Regions from separate parts of the Paraburkholderia sp. A1RI_3L genome, predicted to be linked through region 2. Evidence: predicted binding sites of a transcription regulator. Region 2 holds the regulator's gene; the other holds the start of a gene.

Region 1 (7,965 bases), on a different contig from region 2:
CGATCTGTGCGAACAGCTGGGCGCCTACGTTGCCGCGGCTTCGAACGAGATCAGCGCGCGTTACTTCAGCCACGCGAATTCGCTTGCCGAGCAGGTGGCGCCATGAGCGGCGATGTCGTGCTGACTGTCTCGCATCACACCGTGTACCGCTATTCCACGCTCGTGGAGACCGCGCAGCATCTCGCGACGATCCGCCCGCTCACGTGTGCGTGGCAGCGCGTGATGGCGCACAGCGAGCGCATCGAACCCGAGCCTTCGTATCGGACGAGCCGCGTGGACGCGTTCGGCAACGACCTGCTCTATTTCTCGTTCGACTCGCCGCACGACTACCTGAAGATGACGAGCGAGACCACCGTGCTGCTGTCGCCGCGCTGGGCATCGCTGGATCCCGAGGCCACGCCGTCTTGGGAAGAAGTTGCGCAGGCGCTGCGTTTTCGCGCGGGCGGCGCGTTTCATCCCGAAACCGAGTTCTGCTTTGCATCACCCAACATCGCGCTTCTGCCTGAGCTGCGTGCCTATGCACAGCACAGTTTCACGCCGGATACGCCGCTTGCAGCGGGCGCGATCGACCTCATGCATCGCATCTACGCCGACTTCAAGTACAAGCCCGCCGCGACCACCTTCGATACCCCGGCTGCGCGCGCGTTCGAACTCAAGCACGGCGTGTGTCAGGACTTCGCACAGGTGATGATCGGGTGCCTGCGTACGCTCGGTTTGCCCGCGCGTTATGTGAGCGGCTATCTGCGAACTGACCCGCCCGAAGGCGCGCCGCGTCTGATCGGTGCCGATGCGTCGCATGCGTGGGTCTCCGTGTTTTGCCCGGGCGTGGGCTGGATCGATCTCGATCCGACCAACGACGTGCTCGCCGATCTCGATCACGTCACGCTCGCCACAGGGCGCGACTATAGCGACGTGTCCCTGCTGCGCGGCATGATTCTCGGCGGCGGCGAGCATCAGGTCGAAGTGGCCGTGCACGTTACGGGCGGCGAGCCGACCCTGGCCTAGTGCCGTCTGCGTGCGTTTTCGCGCATACCGTAACCCGGCGTTACCAAACTCGCAGACACGTTGCACCTGTCAAACGCTCGGATGCGTAGACTCCCGTCCACGGCCCCTCGGGCCGGACGTCGCATGGTGCGGGCATTTGTCGCACCCTGCCCACGATCCATCAGCCGACAGGAGTGCCCCATGCTGCCACCCAGGAACCGGACGGTGACCGCGCAATTCGACAACGTGGAGATGTGTGCCGAGTACAGCGAAGAGACGGGACGCCTTCGCATCCTGCGCGACGGCGCGCTGCTTCACGAATGGTTTCCGCCCAACTCGTGGTTCGCGATTGCATCGGTAGCCGGCGCGCGCAACTGGGGAACGCAGCCCGATGAAAGCGAATTGCGCGCGTTGCTCGCCAGCGAGGTATCGGCGTTGCGTATGGAGTGAAGCCGAGGCGCGACGCATACGTTCGCTTCACGCGGGACATCATCGAAGCGCGCTCCCATGAAAAAAGGTGGGCGGCTTTCACCGTCCACCTTCGACAGCACGCCGGCCACCCAGGGCGGCCCCACGCGCTGAATATCGCGCGACGCAAGCAATAAGCGCGTCGCGCGTTCGATGCTTACTGCAGGAGCTTCAGCACTTGCTGCGGCAGCGAGTTCGCTTGCGCGAGCACCGAGATACCGGCTTGCTGCAGCACTTGTGCTTTCGAGAGGTTCGCCGTTTCCGAAGCGAAGTCCGCATCGACGATCTGCGACTTGGCAGCGCTCAGGTTGGTCGATTCCGTCTGCGTGTTGCTGATAGCGGACTGGAACGTGTTCTGCGTTGCACCCAGCGTTGCCTGGAAGTTGTTGACTTGCGAGAGCGCTGCGTCGATTGCGGTGATCGCGTTCTGTGCACCCGACGTGGTCGAGATGTCGATGCCCGAAACGCCCAGGCCCGATGCATTCCACGTGGTCGAACCGAAGTTCGCCGTGATGGTCTGGTTCGCCGATGCGCCGATCTGGAAGTCCACGCTGCCGAGGCCGCCGAGCACATTCTGGCCGTTGAACGTCGTTTGCGTTTCAACGCGGTTGATTTCCGTCAGACGCGTCGTGACTTCAGTCTGCAGGTTCGCTTGCGCTGCCGAGCCGAGCGAGCCGTCGCCCGATTCCACGGCCAGCTGGCGGATACGCTGCAGGTTGGCCACGGTCGACGAGATCGCGCCCGAGGCGGTCTGCACCATCGAAATGCCGTTGTTCGCGTTCATCACGCCTTGATTCAGCGCGTTGATGGCGGCGGTCTGGCTGGTCGCGATCGCGAGGCCGGCGGCGTCGTCAGCGGCGGTGTTCACGCGCTTGCCCGACGACAGACGGTTGATGGCCTGCGACAGGGCGCTTTGCGAGCCGGACAGGTTCGTCTGCGTCGTCAGCGACAGGATGTTGGTATTGATATTAAGCATGAATCCCCTCGATTGGAGTGCGGATGTGCGTTTGATAACGAGTTAGGTTGCCGGCGATGTACTTGTCGGTCCGTGGACCAGCAACCTGTCCGTGTTATCGGCTCCAGATCGAACAACTTGAGAGGGGATTGTTCGTGGGACTGCGAAGTATTGTGTGAGGCCCAAAAAAATACCGGCCAGGTGGCCGGTACAAAATCCTCGTACTACATCCGAGCACCGTACGCCCTGTCGCAGGAATCGCGCGGTGTGCAAGCATTATGCGTGCTTAGAGCAGGGTTCGACAAGCGGAACATACCCTGCTTAGTGCAAGTGCTTACGCTCTCTTCCTCGGTGTTCCACGAACTTTTCGCGCTTTTCCGATGCGCGCGCTGCCGTTCTTAAGCATCCCTTAAGCTGCGTTCTGCTACGGGCGTGCTCTGTGTCGATCGTATGACCTTTGCTATTTGAGCAACATCATCTGCACGATCTTCACGACCACGAGCCCTACGGCAATCATGAGGTAGCCGCGCAGCACGGCCATCCATACGCGGCTTGCAAGCGTCACGCTGGGCGGCGGCAACTCGTGAAGCGGCGGCATGCGCCAGGTGTCGCGAGACGATTGCTCGTGTGCCGGGGCGCTCGCCGTTGCTGTGTCCACCGCTTCACGACGAACGTAGCGCAACCCGATCGTCGCGATACCGCCCACCACTGCGAGCAGTGTGCCGCCCGCGAGCACGGCGATGATCGTGTGACCACTGATGTCCGGATACATCACCGATGCCGTGAGGATGACTGACAACATCACGAGCACCCAGATGACGGCCGCGGTGAAGACATTCAGCTTCATCGTGTTCGCCCACGGTCCGAGCACGGCCTTGTCGTTGCACAGCAGAAGCAGGAACACCGTGGCGCTGGGCAGCAGCACGCCAGCCAGTGTTTGCACGGCTTCCGTGAGCAGTCCGAGCGGACTGCCGGGAATCAGCACGAGCGCCGCAGCGGCGGCAACGATGCCGAAGTACACGAGATAGAAGCCCTTCGCGTCCGACACGCCGCGATGCAGCGAGTGGCGAATCTTGAATACGTCGCCGATCGCATAGGCCGTGGAGAGCGATACGGCTGCGGCGCCGATGATGGCGGCATCGAACAGCGCGATGGCGAACAACACGGCTGGCGTGCGGCCCGCGTACTTTTCGAGACTCGCGATCACGCCGCCTGCGTCCGTGAAGTTGCCCGCTTCGGGCTTGCCTGCGTAGAGTGCCGCGCAGAAGGCCATCATCGCCACGGCGCCGATCAGTACGAACGCAATGCCGATCCAGAGATCGATCTTCTCGTACTTCATGAAACGCGGCGTGATGCGCTTGTCGATCACGTAGCTCTGCTGGAAGAACAACTGCCACGGCGCCACGGTCGTGCCCACGATGCCGATCACGAGCAGCATCACGTCCGCGAGCTTGCCGTGCGAGGGCCAGCCGGGCACGAGGAAATCGTGCGTCATCTGGCTCAGGGGCGGATGAATGGTCACGAGCACCGGCACGAGCAACAGGCTCAATGCGCACAGGAACACCGCAAAACGCTCGAAGCGCTGAAAATTTCCGGTACTGACGGCGGCCATGGTGAGCGCCGCCGCGATGCAGACACCCGCAACCTTCGACACGCCGAAGAAGTCGAGCACGAACGTCATGCCGATGAATTCCGTGACGATGGTGAGTGCGTTCAGCAAGAACAGATCGATCACGCTGAAGGCGCCCCAGAACTTGCCGAAGCGTTCGAAAATGAGGCGCGCGTGGCCCACGCCTGTCACTGCGCCGAGGCGCAATACCATCTCCTGGTTGACGAACAGTACCGGCACGAGCAGCAGCATCGTCCATAACAAGGAGGTGCCGTAGTTCTGCCCCGCCTGCGTGTAGGTGCCGAATGCGCCTGCATCGTTGTCGCCTACCATCACGATGAGGCCGGGACCCAGAATGGCGAGCAGCGTGCGCAGCCGGGCACCCCAATGCGTGCGCGGCGCAGTGTCATGGTGAGCGATGGTGCCGAGTGCGCCCTTGATGTCGCCCAGGTGAGCATCGTCCAGAACGGCGCTTCGCTGAAGGCTGCGTGGTGGTGAAACATTCGCTGGCGTGGACATTGGTTTTTCTCCCCGAGTAGCGGTTTGTCGAATGAGATGAATGTGCGCTTGCGGCGCGTCAGGCGACGCGGTTCACGAGGCTGCGCCAGAGCCGTAGCCAGAGCCGTACAAGCAGCCGCGATTCACGGGGTTGCAGCGAAAGCAGGGTGTCGTAGTGCGCGTGCGATTCGCGCACGCGCGGCAGTTGGGAGACGAGCAGGCCGAAGTTCATGATGTTTCTCCGTGCGTCTTGGGGACGCATTGAGCGGAAAGCCAGCAGACGGAGAAAGGCGCTTTGCGCGCGCAGTGAAGGACGTCTACTCGCTTTCCTCAGCTAAACAGGAAAGCGCCCATAGCGGGCATGTGGGGCAATTCGGGCATAAGGGTTCAGGGTCGCTGTCGGACATTCCGGCTCCTTTATCGCTGTGTCTTTCACGCTGGTTCAAACTGCGCGCGACGGACGCATTGGTTCACGCTCGCGCCTGCCGCCCGATATGCAGTGAGGCGGCAAGGCACGTACGAACGGCACCCCCGGCGCGAGCCGCGGGTGCAACTGCCATGCGAATGCGCGCAACGAGCGGACGCAGGTTGCGGCGCGCCACATGGCGCGAACAAGGGTGCACGAAGGGAAGAGACTGCGACGCGCACCGTCTGCCTGCTGGCAAGACGGCGGCTTGAAGAAGAGAGCGCGGACGTCCTGCCGGTCAGGCAGTGAATCTGTTCGAAGATCGACTACTGCAGGTATCCAAGGCATTCGCCCCGCTTGTGAAGATGCTCGAATTTTAGGCGCCCGCCGAATAACAAGTCAACGACTTCGATAAGCAGAACAAAGGTATTTTGCTGGCTCTGTTTCTCGCGTCACACATCGCGCCGGGCACGTTCGAGCGCGAAAGCAAAATGAAATGAGTACGGTCAGATGAATAATTCGCGCCGCCGTGCGTTTACGTCATTTTTGCTTGCTGTCCCGTTCGCGCCCCGCATACAATCCGGCCCGTTTTCAACGGAAAGGAAGTCCTCGTGAACGCAGGCTCCTGTAGTGGATGTCCCTTGTCGGCTGAGGCCGGCGGCATGGCCGCGAAATAGCGGGCAGGGTTTCACTTTCGCCGCTAGCTCGCCGCAGTCGGGTTAGCGCGCTTCATCACGGCGCTCTCGCGCTCGTCTCACAAGCCGCTGCTGTTTTCATGGCCGCGCCATACGCAACGTGTCTGATCGAAACCTGCCGGGTTGCCGGCGGATAACCTTGCCATCACACCATGAAGAACAAACTCAAGACGAGCCTGCTGCGTGCGGGCGCTCCCGCGAGCCTGAGCGTGCTGCTGTGCGCGGGTCTCGTGCCCAACGCATGGGCCGACGACAACAACGGCGCTGCCGCAGCGGCGTCGGGTTCCACCGCGGCTGGCGCGCCTGCACAGCCCGCCACGTCGGCCGGCGGCACAACAGCGGGCTCGGAACAAGCCGCAGCCGCGCCCACCGGGCTGTGGGACCGCTCGAACCTCTTTGGCGACATGGGCGGTCTGCGTCCGTGGCTCGGTAATTACGGCATCACGCTCGGGCTGCAGGAAACGAGCGAGTACCTGAACAACCTCTCCGGCGGCGTGAAACGCGGCGGCGCCTACCAGGGCGTAACGCAGTTCAGCCTCGGGCTGGATACGCAGAAGGCCTTCGGATTGCCGGGCGGCACCTTCAACGTGTCCGCGTTCCAGATTCACGGCACCAACCTCACGTCGCGCAATCTGCAGACGCTGCAGAGCGCGACGGGCATTGAAGCGGACGCCACCACGCGGCTTTGGGAGCTCTGGTATCAGCAATCGCTGCTGGGCGGGAAGGTGGACGTGAAGGTGGGGCAGCAGAGTCTCGACCAGGAGTTCATGTCCACGCAGTACGGCAACACCTTCATGAACGCCACGTTCGGCTGGCCCGTGCTGCCGTCCAGCGACATGCCCGCGGGCGGGCCGGCCTATCCGCTCTCGTCGCTCGGTGTTCGCGTGCGTGCGGCCGTGTCGGATTCCGTGACGGTGCTCGCGGGCGTGTTCGACGGCAATCCGGCGGGCGACGGCACCGGCGACGCACAGAAGCTCAACGCGCATGGCACCAACTTCAACCTGCACAACGGCGCGCTCTTCATCGGCGAGGTGCAGTACGCGATCAACCAGCCGTTGTCGGATGCTTCCGCGCCGCAGCCCGCCGGCCTGCCGGGCACCTACAAGCTCGGCTTCTGGTACAACACGCAGCGTTTCGACGATCAGCGGTTCGACAACACCGGCCTTTCGCTCGCCAACCCGGCGAGCACGGGCACACCGGCGTCGCATCGCGGCGACTACAGCTTTTACGCCGTCGCGGACCAGATGGTGTGGCGCGCAGGGCCGGACAGCCCGCGGTCGATCGGTGTATTCGCGCGGCTCATGGGTGCGCCCGGCGACCGCAATCTCGTCGACTTCGGCATGAACGCGGGTGTCACGCTGAAGGCGCCGTTCAAAGGACGCGACAACGACGTGGCAGGTCTCGCCGTGGGCTACGCGCACATCGGTTCGCATGCGCGGGGCGAGGCAAGCGACGCCGCCGCCTTCACGCCGGGCACGCCTTCGCGCAGTGCCGAAACGGTGGTCGAGGCGACGTACCAGTATCAGATCGCGCCTTGGTGGCAAGTGCAGGCCGACTTCCAGTATGTGTTCCGACCCTCGGGCGGCATTTCGAATCCGCAAAACACGGCGGAGCGCATCGGCAACGAAGCCATCGTCGGTTTGCGCACCACGGTCGCGTTCTGAAGCTCGACGCGTCGCCATACGGGGCCGCACGCCGCGCCACAGCCTGTCGGGCGGTGTGGCGCAAAGGCAGCACCATCAAGAGATCGATGTTGAAGTCTGCGGCGGGCGCGGTGGCAGTGGCGGCGAAGGTATGCTGCGCCGCGGACCTCGCACGAGGCCGCATACAACGCCGCTCAAGGCCGCCCCACGCATCACGTCACTTGTGCAAAGCGCCCCGCAGCGAAGCGTACAAGCCTCACGGACCGACGACGTTGTCCGCAGCGGCGGACTCTTCGGCGGCGGCGTCGAGCACGTGGAAGCGGAACGTGCCTTTGCCGGCTTCCTTGGCGTGGTAGAGCGCGGCGTCGGCGCGCTTCATCAGCACTTCCATCGTGTCGTCCGCCGCGGCGAACGATATGCCGATGCTCACGCCGATGCGCGCCAACGTGCCGCTCTGCAGCCTGTACGGCCCCGAGATCTGCTGGATGATGCGACGCGCCAGCGCCGCGCCGAGCGCGCGTGTGGCGCTCTCGACCACGATCGCGAATTCGTCGCCGCCGAGGCGCGCCACGATCTCGCCCTGCCGCAACAGGCGGCGCAACCGCTCGGACACCATCCGCAACACTTCGTCGCCGGCGTGATGGCCGAGCGCGTCGTTGACCTGCTTGAAGCCGTCCAGGTCGAGGTACATCACGGCCACCGTGACG
Region 2 (7,965 bases):
GAAACGCCACGTCAGGGTCGTCAACCTCATCGGGGGTCAGCTTGAACATCCGCAAATTTATCGGTGCCACCAGCCGCGACGCGCTGCGCCAAGTGCGCGAAGTGCTGGGTCCTGACGCAGTGGTGCTGTCGAATCGCACGCTCGACGACGGCAGCGTCGAGATCGTCGCCGTAGCCGACCGCGAACTCGCGGCCATCGCGCCTGCCGCGGGTGAAGGCGCCAACGCGGGTGCTGCTTCGCGCGGCTTGCCGCGCAGCGCCGCCGCGCCGGTTGCCGGCAACCCCTACGCGAACGGCATGCCGGACGTGTTCTCGTCGGTGTTCGGGGCAAGCCCGGAAGCGGGCGCGGACCGCCTGTCCGCGTCGGACGACGAAGACGACGCTTCGCCCTACATGAACGCCGCCGCGCAACCGGTGGCCAAGCCCGAAGCGCAAGCAGGCGGCGCGCTCGCCACGCGCGGTGCCGCGCTGGACCGCCCGGGCGCGTTTATGGCTCAGTCTGCGGCCCAGCCCGCAGGCCAGGCCGATACCGGCGGCGGCGCGGACCGCTTCGCCGCCGAACCCGCGACTATCCAGGCGGGTGCACCGGCTCGTCCGGCTGCGCGTCCCACGCCGGCGCACGCTCCCGCTCATCCGGCCGCTCATCCGGCCGCTCATGTGCCGGCGGCGAGCCGCGCCGCGGGGTTCGCGACGCCGGCCGCAGGCGTGACCATGCCGGCATCGGCTGTGCCGTCCTACTCGGACAAGGCACACGCTCCGCGCACCATGGCCGAAACGAACCCCTGGCTCATCGACCACGCACGCCGCATTGCCGACAAGGACAGCGAAGGTCAAGGCGCGGGTCACAGCGCGGGTCACAGCACGAAAGCCGCAGGTATGACGCCCGCCGACGCCATGGCCAAGGGACTCGGCATGCCCGCCGACCCGCACGCCGAACATGGCCAGCCCCGCCCGCAAGGCGAGGGCGTGCTCAACGTCAGCACGCCGGACTGGGCGCGCGAAGCGGCTCAACTGGCGGCGCGCCGCGCCACGCAGCGCATCTCACCGGCCTTCGATCTGCCGGGCAACAGCCAGCCGCCGACGCAATCGGCCACGCCCTCGGGCAACGCCAGGACCGCCGCCGATGCCGCAGGCGCGAACGCCTCGGCCAGCGTCACGGAAGCCATCAAGGCCCGCATCGAACAGGTGGTGAACGAAACGGTGATGAGCGAGCTGGCCTCCATGCGCGGCATGATGGAAGAGCAGTTCGCCGGACTCCTCTGGGGCGAGCGCCAACGCCGCAGCCCCACGCACGGCGCGCTCACCAAGCAGCTGTTCGCCGCCGGCTTCTCGGCCCAGCTCGTGAAGATGGTGGTGGACAACCTGCCCGAAGGCAAAGACCCGGAAGGCGCGCTGGAATGGGCGCAGTCGGTGCTCGAATCGAACCTGCCCGTGCTCGAAAACGAAGACGCGCTCATGGAACGCGGCGGCGTGTTCGCGCTGATGGGCCCCACGGGCGTCGGCAAGACCACGACCACGGCGAAGCTCGCCGCGCGCTGCGTGATGCGCTTCGGCGCGAGCAAGGTGGCGCTGCTCACCACGGACAGCTACCGCATTGGCGGCCACGAGCAACTGCGCATCTTCGGCCGCATTCTCGGCGTGTCGGTGCACGCGGTGCGCGACGGCGCCGACCTGCAGCTCGCGCTCACCGAACTCAAGAACAAGCACATCGTGCTGATCGACACGATCGGCATGAGCCAGCGCGACCGCGCCGTGACCGACCAGATCGCCATGCTGTGCAGCGCCGGCCAGCCGGTGCAGCGTCTCTTGCTGATGTCCGCAACGAGCCACGGCGACACGCTCAACGAAGTGGTGCAGGCCTACCAGAGCACGCCGGACAAGGCGCCGCTCGCGGGCTGCATTCTCACCAAGCTCGACGAGGCCACCAACCTGGGCGGCGCGCTGGACACCGTGCTGCGCTACCGGCTGCCGGTTCACTACGTGTCGACCGGCCAGAAGGTGCCCGAGAACCTCTATGTGGCGACGAAGCGTTTCCTGATCCGCAGCGCGTTCTGCATTCCGCGCGAGCACTCGCCCTTCGTGCCGCACGAAGACGACATCCCGGCGCTGCTCTCGGCGCTGTCCACGCGTTCGAATGCCGACCTGCACGAGGTTCGCTTTGGATAAATTCGTAGCCGACCAGGCGGAGGGGCTGCGGCGGCTGCTCGCCCGCAGCGGCTCGCGAGTGATCGCGGTGACCGGCGGCTCGGAGAGCGTCGGACGCACCACGACAGTAGTGAACCTTGCAGCGGCATTGGCCGAGCAGGGCAAAGACGTGCTCGTCATCGACGAGTGCCTGGGCGACCGGTCGGTGAGCGCCACGCTTGGCGGCATGCAACGCGTGGGGAATCTCGCCGGCGTGATGCGCGGCGAGGTGTCTCTCGCGGCGGCCGTGAGCCGGCATCCGCTCGGCTTCGGCGTGCTCTCGGCCTGGCGCGGCAGCCAGGAAGGCTATAGCGCCGAACAGTACGGACTCGTGCTGAACGGCCCCGCCGACGTCGTGCTGATCGACGCCGGGCTCGACAGAAACGGCGCGCTCTCCGGGCTCGCCATGCGCTCGCACGACGTGATGGTCGTGACGCGCGTCTCGGCGCAGGCCATCACCGATGCCTACGCCGCCATGAAACGTCTTCATTTCGCGCACGCAATCGCGCAGTTCCGCGTGCTCGTCAATTACGTCCAAAGCGCGGCCGATGCCCACACGGCATTCGAGAACCTCGCAGGCGTGGCGGGTCGTTACCTCACCGTCTCGCTCGAAAACGCAGGCTGCATTGCGGCTGACCCACACATGGCGCGGGCCGTCGAGCTCGCACGCTGCATCGTGGACGCTTTTCCGTCCACGGCCGCCGCGCGCGACTACCGGCATGTCGCCGCAGAACTGCAGTACTGGCCCATGCGGCCAGCCATGTCGTCGCGCGCGGCCATGACGCGCCCGACCGTAACAACGTCGGCCCCATCGCCATCCATGTGGCAGGCCGACCCGGCCGCCGAATGGCCGTCGGCGCAGCATGCGTGACGCCACTCGGGGACTTCAGGCAGGAGAGCACGATGTATAACGCTCAGGGAAAGATTTCGCAGGACGAGGTGCTGGCGAAGTACGCGCCGCTCGTAAGACGTCTCGGTTTGCAGCTCGTGGCCAAGATGCCGGCGAGCGTGGATCTGGACGATCTGATCCAGGCCGGCATGATCGGTCTGCTCGATGCGGCGAGCCGCTACAAGGAAGATCAGGGCGCGCAGTTCGAAACCTACGCGAGCCAGCGCATTCGCGGCGCCATGCTCGACGAGCTGCGCAGCAACGACTGGCTGCCGCGCAGCCTGCGGCGCACGTCGCGCGAGGTGGAGAGCGCGGTGCACCAGGTGGAGCAGCAGCTGGGCCGTTCGGCGAGCGAGACGGAGATCGCCGGGCATCTCAAGATGCCGCTCGACGAATATCAGTCCATGCTGCAGGACCTGCATGGCAGCCAGCTGATCTACTACGAAGACTTCGACCGGTCCGCGGACGACGAGCCGTTCCTCGACCGCTACTGCGTCGATCACTCGGATCCGCTTTCCGCGCTGCTCGACGAAAGCCTGCGCGCGGCGCTGGTGGAAGCCATCGACAAGCTGCCTGAGCGCGAGAAGCTCTTGATGTCGCTCTACTACGAGCGCGGCATGAACCTGCGCGAAATCGGCGCGGTGATGGAAGTGAGCGAATCGCGTGTGTGCCAGCTGCACAGCCAGGCCGTGGCGCGTCTGCGCACGCGTCTGCGCGAACTGGCCTGGGCGGGCGCCGAGGCCGACTGAGAAACCCGAGCGGGGTGCGTTCGAGGGGCGTTCGCGCCTTTCCGGGCGGGTGGCGCTGTTGTTGGCGTTAGAGGGCGCCGGGTAGCGGACCCCGGACCCCAGGGCCCAAGGCGCCGGGCCTCGGGCGGCATCGGTTCGGCTGGCGCTGTGCTGGCTTGTGTGGGGCGGCTGCTTTGCTGCCGTTTCACCGCTGCGTGAGCGGTACGTCATTCGCACCCTGTCCGCGCGTCCTCCAATTCTTCGGCGGCTTTTTCGCCGTCTTTCGGGCCGGCTTCCCGGCTCGTTCATCGGGCCGCTTCAGGCCGTAACACCACTAACATTTTCTTACACCACCCTTTCTGACGGGTGGCTACACTTGCGCCGCGTTATTACGAAGACAATGGGGTTAAACCAGATGCTCAAAAAAATCGCAGGAATCGCCGTGTTGACCGCGGCTTCGGCCGCTGTATCGCTGCCCGCTATGGCGGGTGACCTGAACAATGCGCTCGGCGGGGGCCTCGGCGGGGTGGCGGGTGCCGCAGTGGGCGGCGCGCTGGGCGGCAGCACGGGCTCCGTGATCGGCGGTGCGGTGGGCGGCGGTGCAGGCGCTGCGGTCACGTCGAACCGGCGCGAACGTACGGGCGCCATCGTGGGCGGTGCGCTGGGCGGCGGCGCGGGCACGGCGGCAGGCAACGCGATGGGCGGCCGCACGGGCGGGCTGATCGGTGCGGGACTGGGCGGTGGTGCCGGCGCGGCACTGGGCGGCAACATCTCGCGCAGCAACTCCTACGCGGACGAGGGCGAGCGCGGCTATCGCAGCACCGGCCACCACCGCAAGCATCGCAAGCACTGGGATTGAGCCGCGAGCAGCAAAGGCAAGAGGATCGAGAAAGGCGCAACGACGCCTGAGGTTGAAGGCCGGGGTTGAAAACCGGTCTTGAAAACCGGGTTTAAAAACCAGGGTTTGAAAACACAACGGGCCGCACATTCGCAAGGATGTGCGGCCCGTTGGTTTTTGGTGCGGCTGGCCGGCGAATTCAGCGAGGATGCTGCGCCCGGATCATCGCGCCGCGCGCCTCAAAACCCGGCTCCGGGGAAATCGATCAAACTCGCCCGAACGCGGGAATTCGCCCATCCGGCCCGTACAAACCGGCCTTATGCTGCGCGCCCTTGAGCACGTCGAGGGCGCGGCGGTTGTATTCCATGCGGGTATGGATCAGCACGCCGTTGGTGGCGTTGGAGCGTTTCGCGCGTTCGGCCGCCTTTTGCAGCAGCGCCCATTGCGTGGCGAGCCTCGGGTCGGCGCCGGAGGCCAGCTCCATGCCGCGCCAGCCCGGCGGAAAGCCCAGCTCCGCAAGCTGCGCGTCGCGCTGCTTTTCCAGCGCCGAGAGCTTTTCGACCAGTTCGGTCTTCATCTCGATGATGGGCGGCAGCTGTTCGAGCGGAGAGACGGCGGTCAACGCCTTCTCTTCGCACGCGAGCACCGAAGCGAACGCTTCGACGGCGGCATATTCGTCGATGACGGTGGCAAGGAGGGCGTCTTTCATCACAATCACTCAACTCGCAGTCGGCTTGCCGCGCCCTGACTGGGGCGCACAAGCCGTGGTCAATTGGCTGCTGCACGTGCGCGCTTCGCCCGAAGGTGCGGCGAGGCACGCTGAACGCGCTGGCCAACCGGGGTTAGCTCCCCGCCGACCCCGCGCGCGTTTGCAGCAGGCTACGTGCCGTTTCGAGAACGGCGTCGGCAATCTTGCCGGTATCAATACTCAAGGTGCCGTCGCGCAGCGCCTGCTTGATCGACTCGACGTGTGCCGTATCGATGTCCGCCGCGCCGGACGCGGCGAGGCCGCGCAGTTGCGCCGACAGCGCCGACAGGTTCACGTTCGCGTCGCCGGACGCGCCGCCGCCGGTGGACGGTACGGGGCTGCTGGCTGCGCCTTGCGCGCCAGACGCGGCCGTTTCGCCTTGCTGGGTACGCTGCAGCCCGTCTTTTAGCGACTGCAGGCTCGAATTGCTGGTGGAATCGACTTTCACGATTGGCTTCCTGAACGGTTGACCGCGGTGCCCGGATTCGACTGAGGAATCCGGCTTCCGCGTGGCCTTCTTCGGCCACGGTGGGGCGCGTCATGGGCGCCGCTTTGCCCGGATTAACGGCAGGTACCAATCAAACTTTAGTGCATGGACGGCAAGGCCGCCAAAGCGCCGCGAGGCGCGACGGCTGCACGCAAGGGGCCATAACAGCCCCGGTCGAAACCACTTCACATCATTCGAGGCGCAGCAGGCGCCGGTCCAATCTCCTGTTCAAATCCACCCAACCTGCAACGTTCAAAGCTGGATCTCCACGGTGCCGCCTTCTTTGACGATGCCGCTGATGATCTGGCCGCCCGCCGTCTTCACACGGACCTGCTGGCCGGGCGACGCGTTGTTCATGGCGCTGCCCTCGGACGAAATCGAAAAGCCCGGGCCCTGCGCGACCACGCGCACGGTTTGCCCGATCGTCACGGAACTCGCACTGCGCAGCATGTCCTGGCGCAGCGGCAGCCCGGCAGGCACGCGGACCAGCGCCACGGCGCCGATCGCCTGCGATGGGTCGGTGACCACCGCCTGCGGCAGCAGCGTGAGGTCGCCGTCGCGTGCCACCAGGTCGGCGGCGCTGAGCGGCTCGCCCGGGGCAATCGCGCGCGACGCCGTGTAGTAGGTGGCCTGAACCGAGATCTTCGCCTGAAGGTAGAGCGTCCACGGACGCTCGCCCGCGCAGCGCACGCCCACCGTGGTGCGGCCCCACATGCGGGTGCCGGCGGGCGCGAACGGCTGCATCGTCGTGCAGGCCGCAAGGCCGCGCGGAAATACGTTGGCCACGGTGATGTTGACCTTGCCGGGAAGGCCCACGACCTGCTGCTGAAGCCAGGCGAGCGCAGCGCGCCGGATCGACTCGCCGTCCTGCTGGCCTTCGGGCACGGCGGCTTGCGCGACTGTGGCGGCCTGGGCCGACTGGGCCGGTTGCGCGGGCTGAACGTTCGATGCAGGCGCCTGCGCCGGCTGCACATGTTGATACGGTTGTGCCGCCTGGGTTCCCTGGGCCGGCACAGCGCGCGGCACCATGCGCTCGAAGCGCGGCGCGGTTGCTGCGTAGCCGCCGCTGGCAGGCGGGTTCATCGCGATGGCCTGCGGCGCGAGATTCGCCTCGCGGCCGCGCGCCGGGAGGGTCGCCACAGCGGGTGTCACGACCACCGGCATGACCTGGCTGGCCGCCACGGGCAGGTTCACGCGCGTCAGGCCAGATGCCATGCCGGGCCGGGCCGCCGACGCTTCGCCCGTCCCCGCGATCACGATGGCGCCGTCGGCCTTCGCTGCCTGCTCGAAGCGGTCGCCGGCAGCGGCGGCCGGTCGCATCGACGCGGCGAGGGCGGCTGGGGTGGGCTGCATCCCGGCATTCGCACGTTGCGCCGTCACGCCGGCAGGCGCGGACGGGCTCGTCACCATCTTGCTCATGGCGGCCAGTGCATCCGGGTTCTTTTCGCCCGGACCCGGGATCACGATCGGCTCGCCCGTGCCTTGCGCATGCGCGGCGTTCGAAGCGAGCAGGGCCAGCGTGCCGGCACTCACCGAGAGCGTCCACGCAAGCGCGACGAGGAGGCCGCGCAGCGCAGGCGCGCGCCTCGCTCGCGCCGGAGCAGCCGGTGCGTGCGAAGTGGCCGATGTCGATGCGCCCGGCGCGGGCGAAGCATCGAAAGCCGTTTCAGCAGCGGTTTCAGCGGTCAACAAGGCGGTCGGAGCATTTGAAGCGGGCTCGTTCATCGCCACTCTCCACGGCCCCCGGGGGACCAGACAGGCGCCAGGCAAGAAGCCGGACAAGAAGCAAGACAAGAAGAAGCCAAACAAGGCGGCCAGACAAGGGCTAACCCAAGGGCTAACCCAAGGGCCAACCAGGGGCCAACCAAGGGCCAACAATACGAGAGGCATTCTAGAGACACCCCCCTTCGCGCAAACGTTGAATAGAGGCCCCCTTCCCCGGCTATTCCTCCGATTGCTGCTTGCGTCCCAGACCTAAGATGCTCCACAAGCAAAAAGGCCTTCCACGCAGCCGCTACTGCAAGCGTGACGCAAGGAAGAAGCGTTTTTTCGGAGAACCGCAATGCTGGACAAACTCGATGCCGAATTCGCC

Evidence for each region. The regulator FliA, encoded in region 2, starts transcription of late flagellar genes. The targets are predictions, from matches to a motif close to CTAAAGTTTNNNNNNNNNNNGCCGNTA.
Region 1: the regulator FliA is predicted to act here: its motif matches at 2,524-2,550, upstream of PXJ20_RS30940 (flagellin domain-containing protein).

What each region holds. Positions count from the first base shown of each region.
Region 1 is NZ_JARCHA010000021.1:52,825-60,789, forward strand. Features, by position in the region: gene PXJ20_RS30925 (circularly permuted type 2 ATP-grasp protein) at 1-106, shown strand, start outside; gene PXJ20_RS30930 (transglutaminase family protein) at 103-1,005, shown strand; gene PXJ20_RS30935 (hypothetical protein) at 1,186-1,434, shown strand; gene PXJ20_RS30940 (flagellin domain-containing protein) at 1,610-2,428, opposite strand; gene PXJ20_RS30945 (NRAMP family divalent metal transporter) at 2,868-4,535, opposite strand; gene PXJ20_RS30950 (hypothetical protein) at 4,594-4,746, opposite strand; gene PXJ20_RS30955 (carbohydrate porin) at 5,768-7,279, shown strand; gene PXJ20_RS30960 (diguanylate cyclase domain-containing protein) at 7,515-7,965, opposite strand, start outside.
Region 2 is NZ_JARCHA010000001.1:344,577-352,541, reverse strand. Features, by position in the region: gene flhF (flagellar biosynthesis protein FlhF) at 42-2,165, shown strand; gene PXJ20_RS01705 (AAA family ATPase) at 2,158-3,054, shown strand; gene PXJ20_RS01700 (RNA polymerase sigma factor FliA) at 3,087-3,821, shown strand; gene PXJ20_RS01695 (hypothetical protein) at 4,216-4,659, shown strand; gene PXJ20_RS01690 (flagella synthesis protein FlgN) at 4,904-5,347, opposite strand; gene flgM (flagellar biosynthesis anti-sigma factor FlgM) at 5,481-5,834, opposite strand; gene flgA (flagellar basal body P-ring formation chaperone FlgA) at 6,126-7,598, opposite strand; gene flgB (flagellar basal body rod protein FlgB) at 7,936-7,965, shown strand, end outside.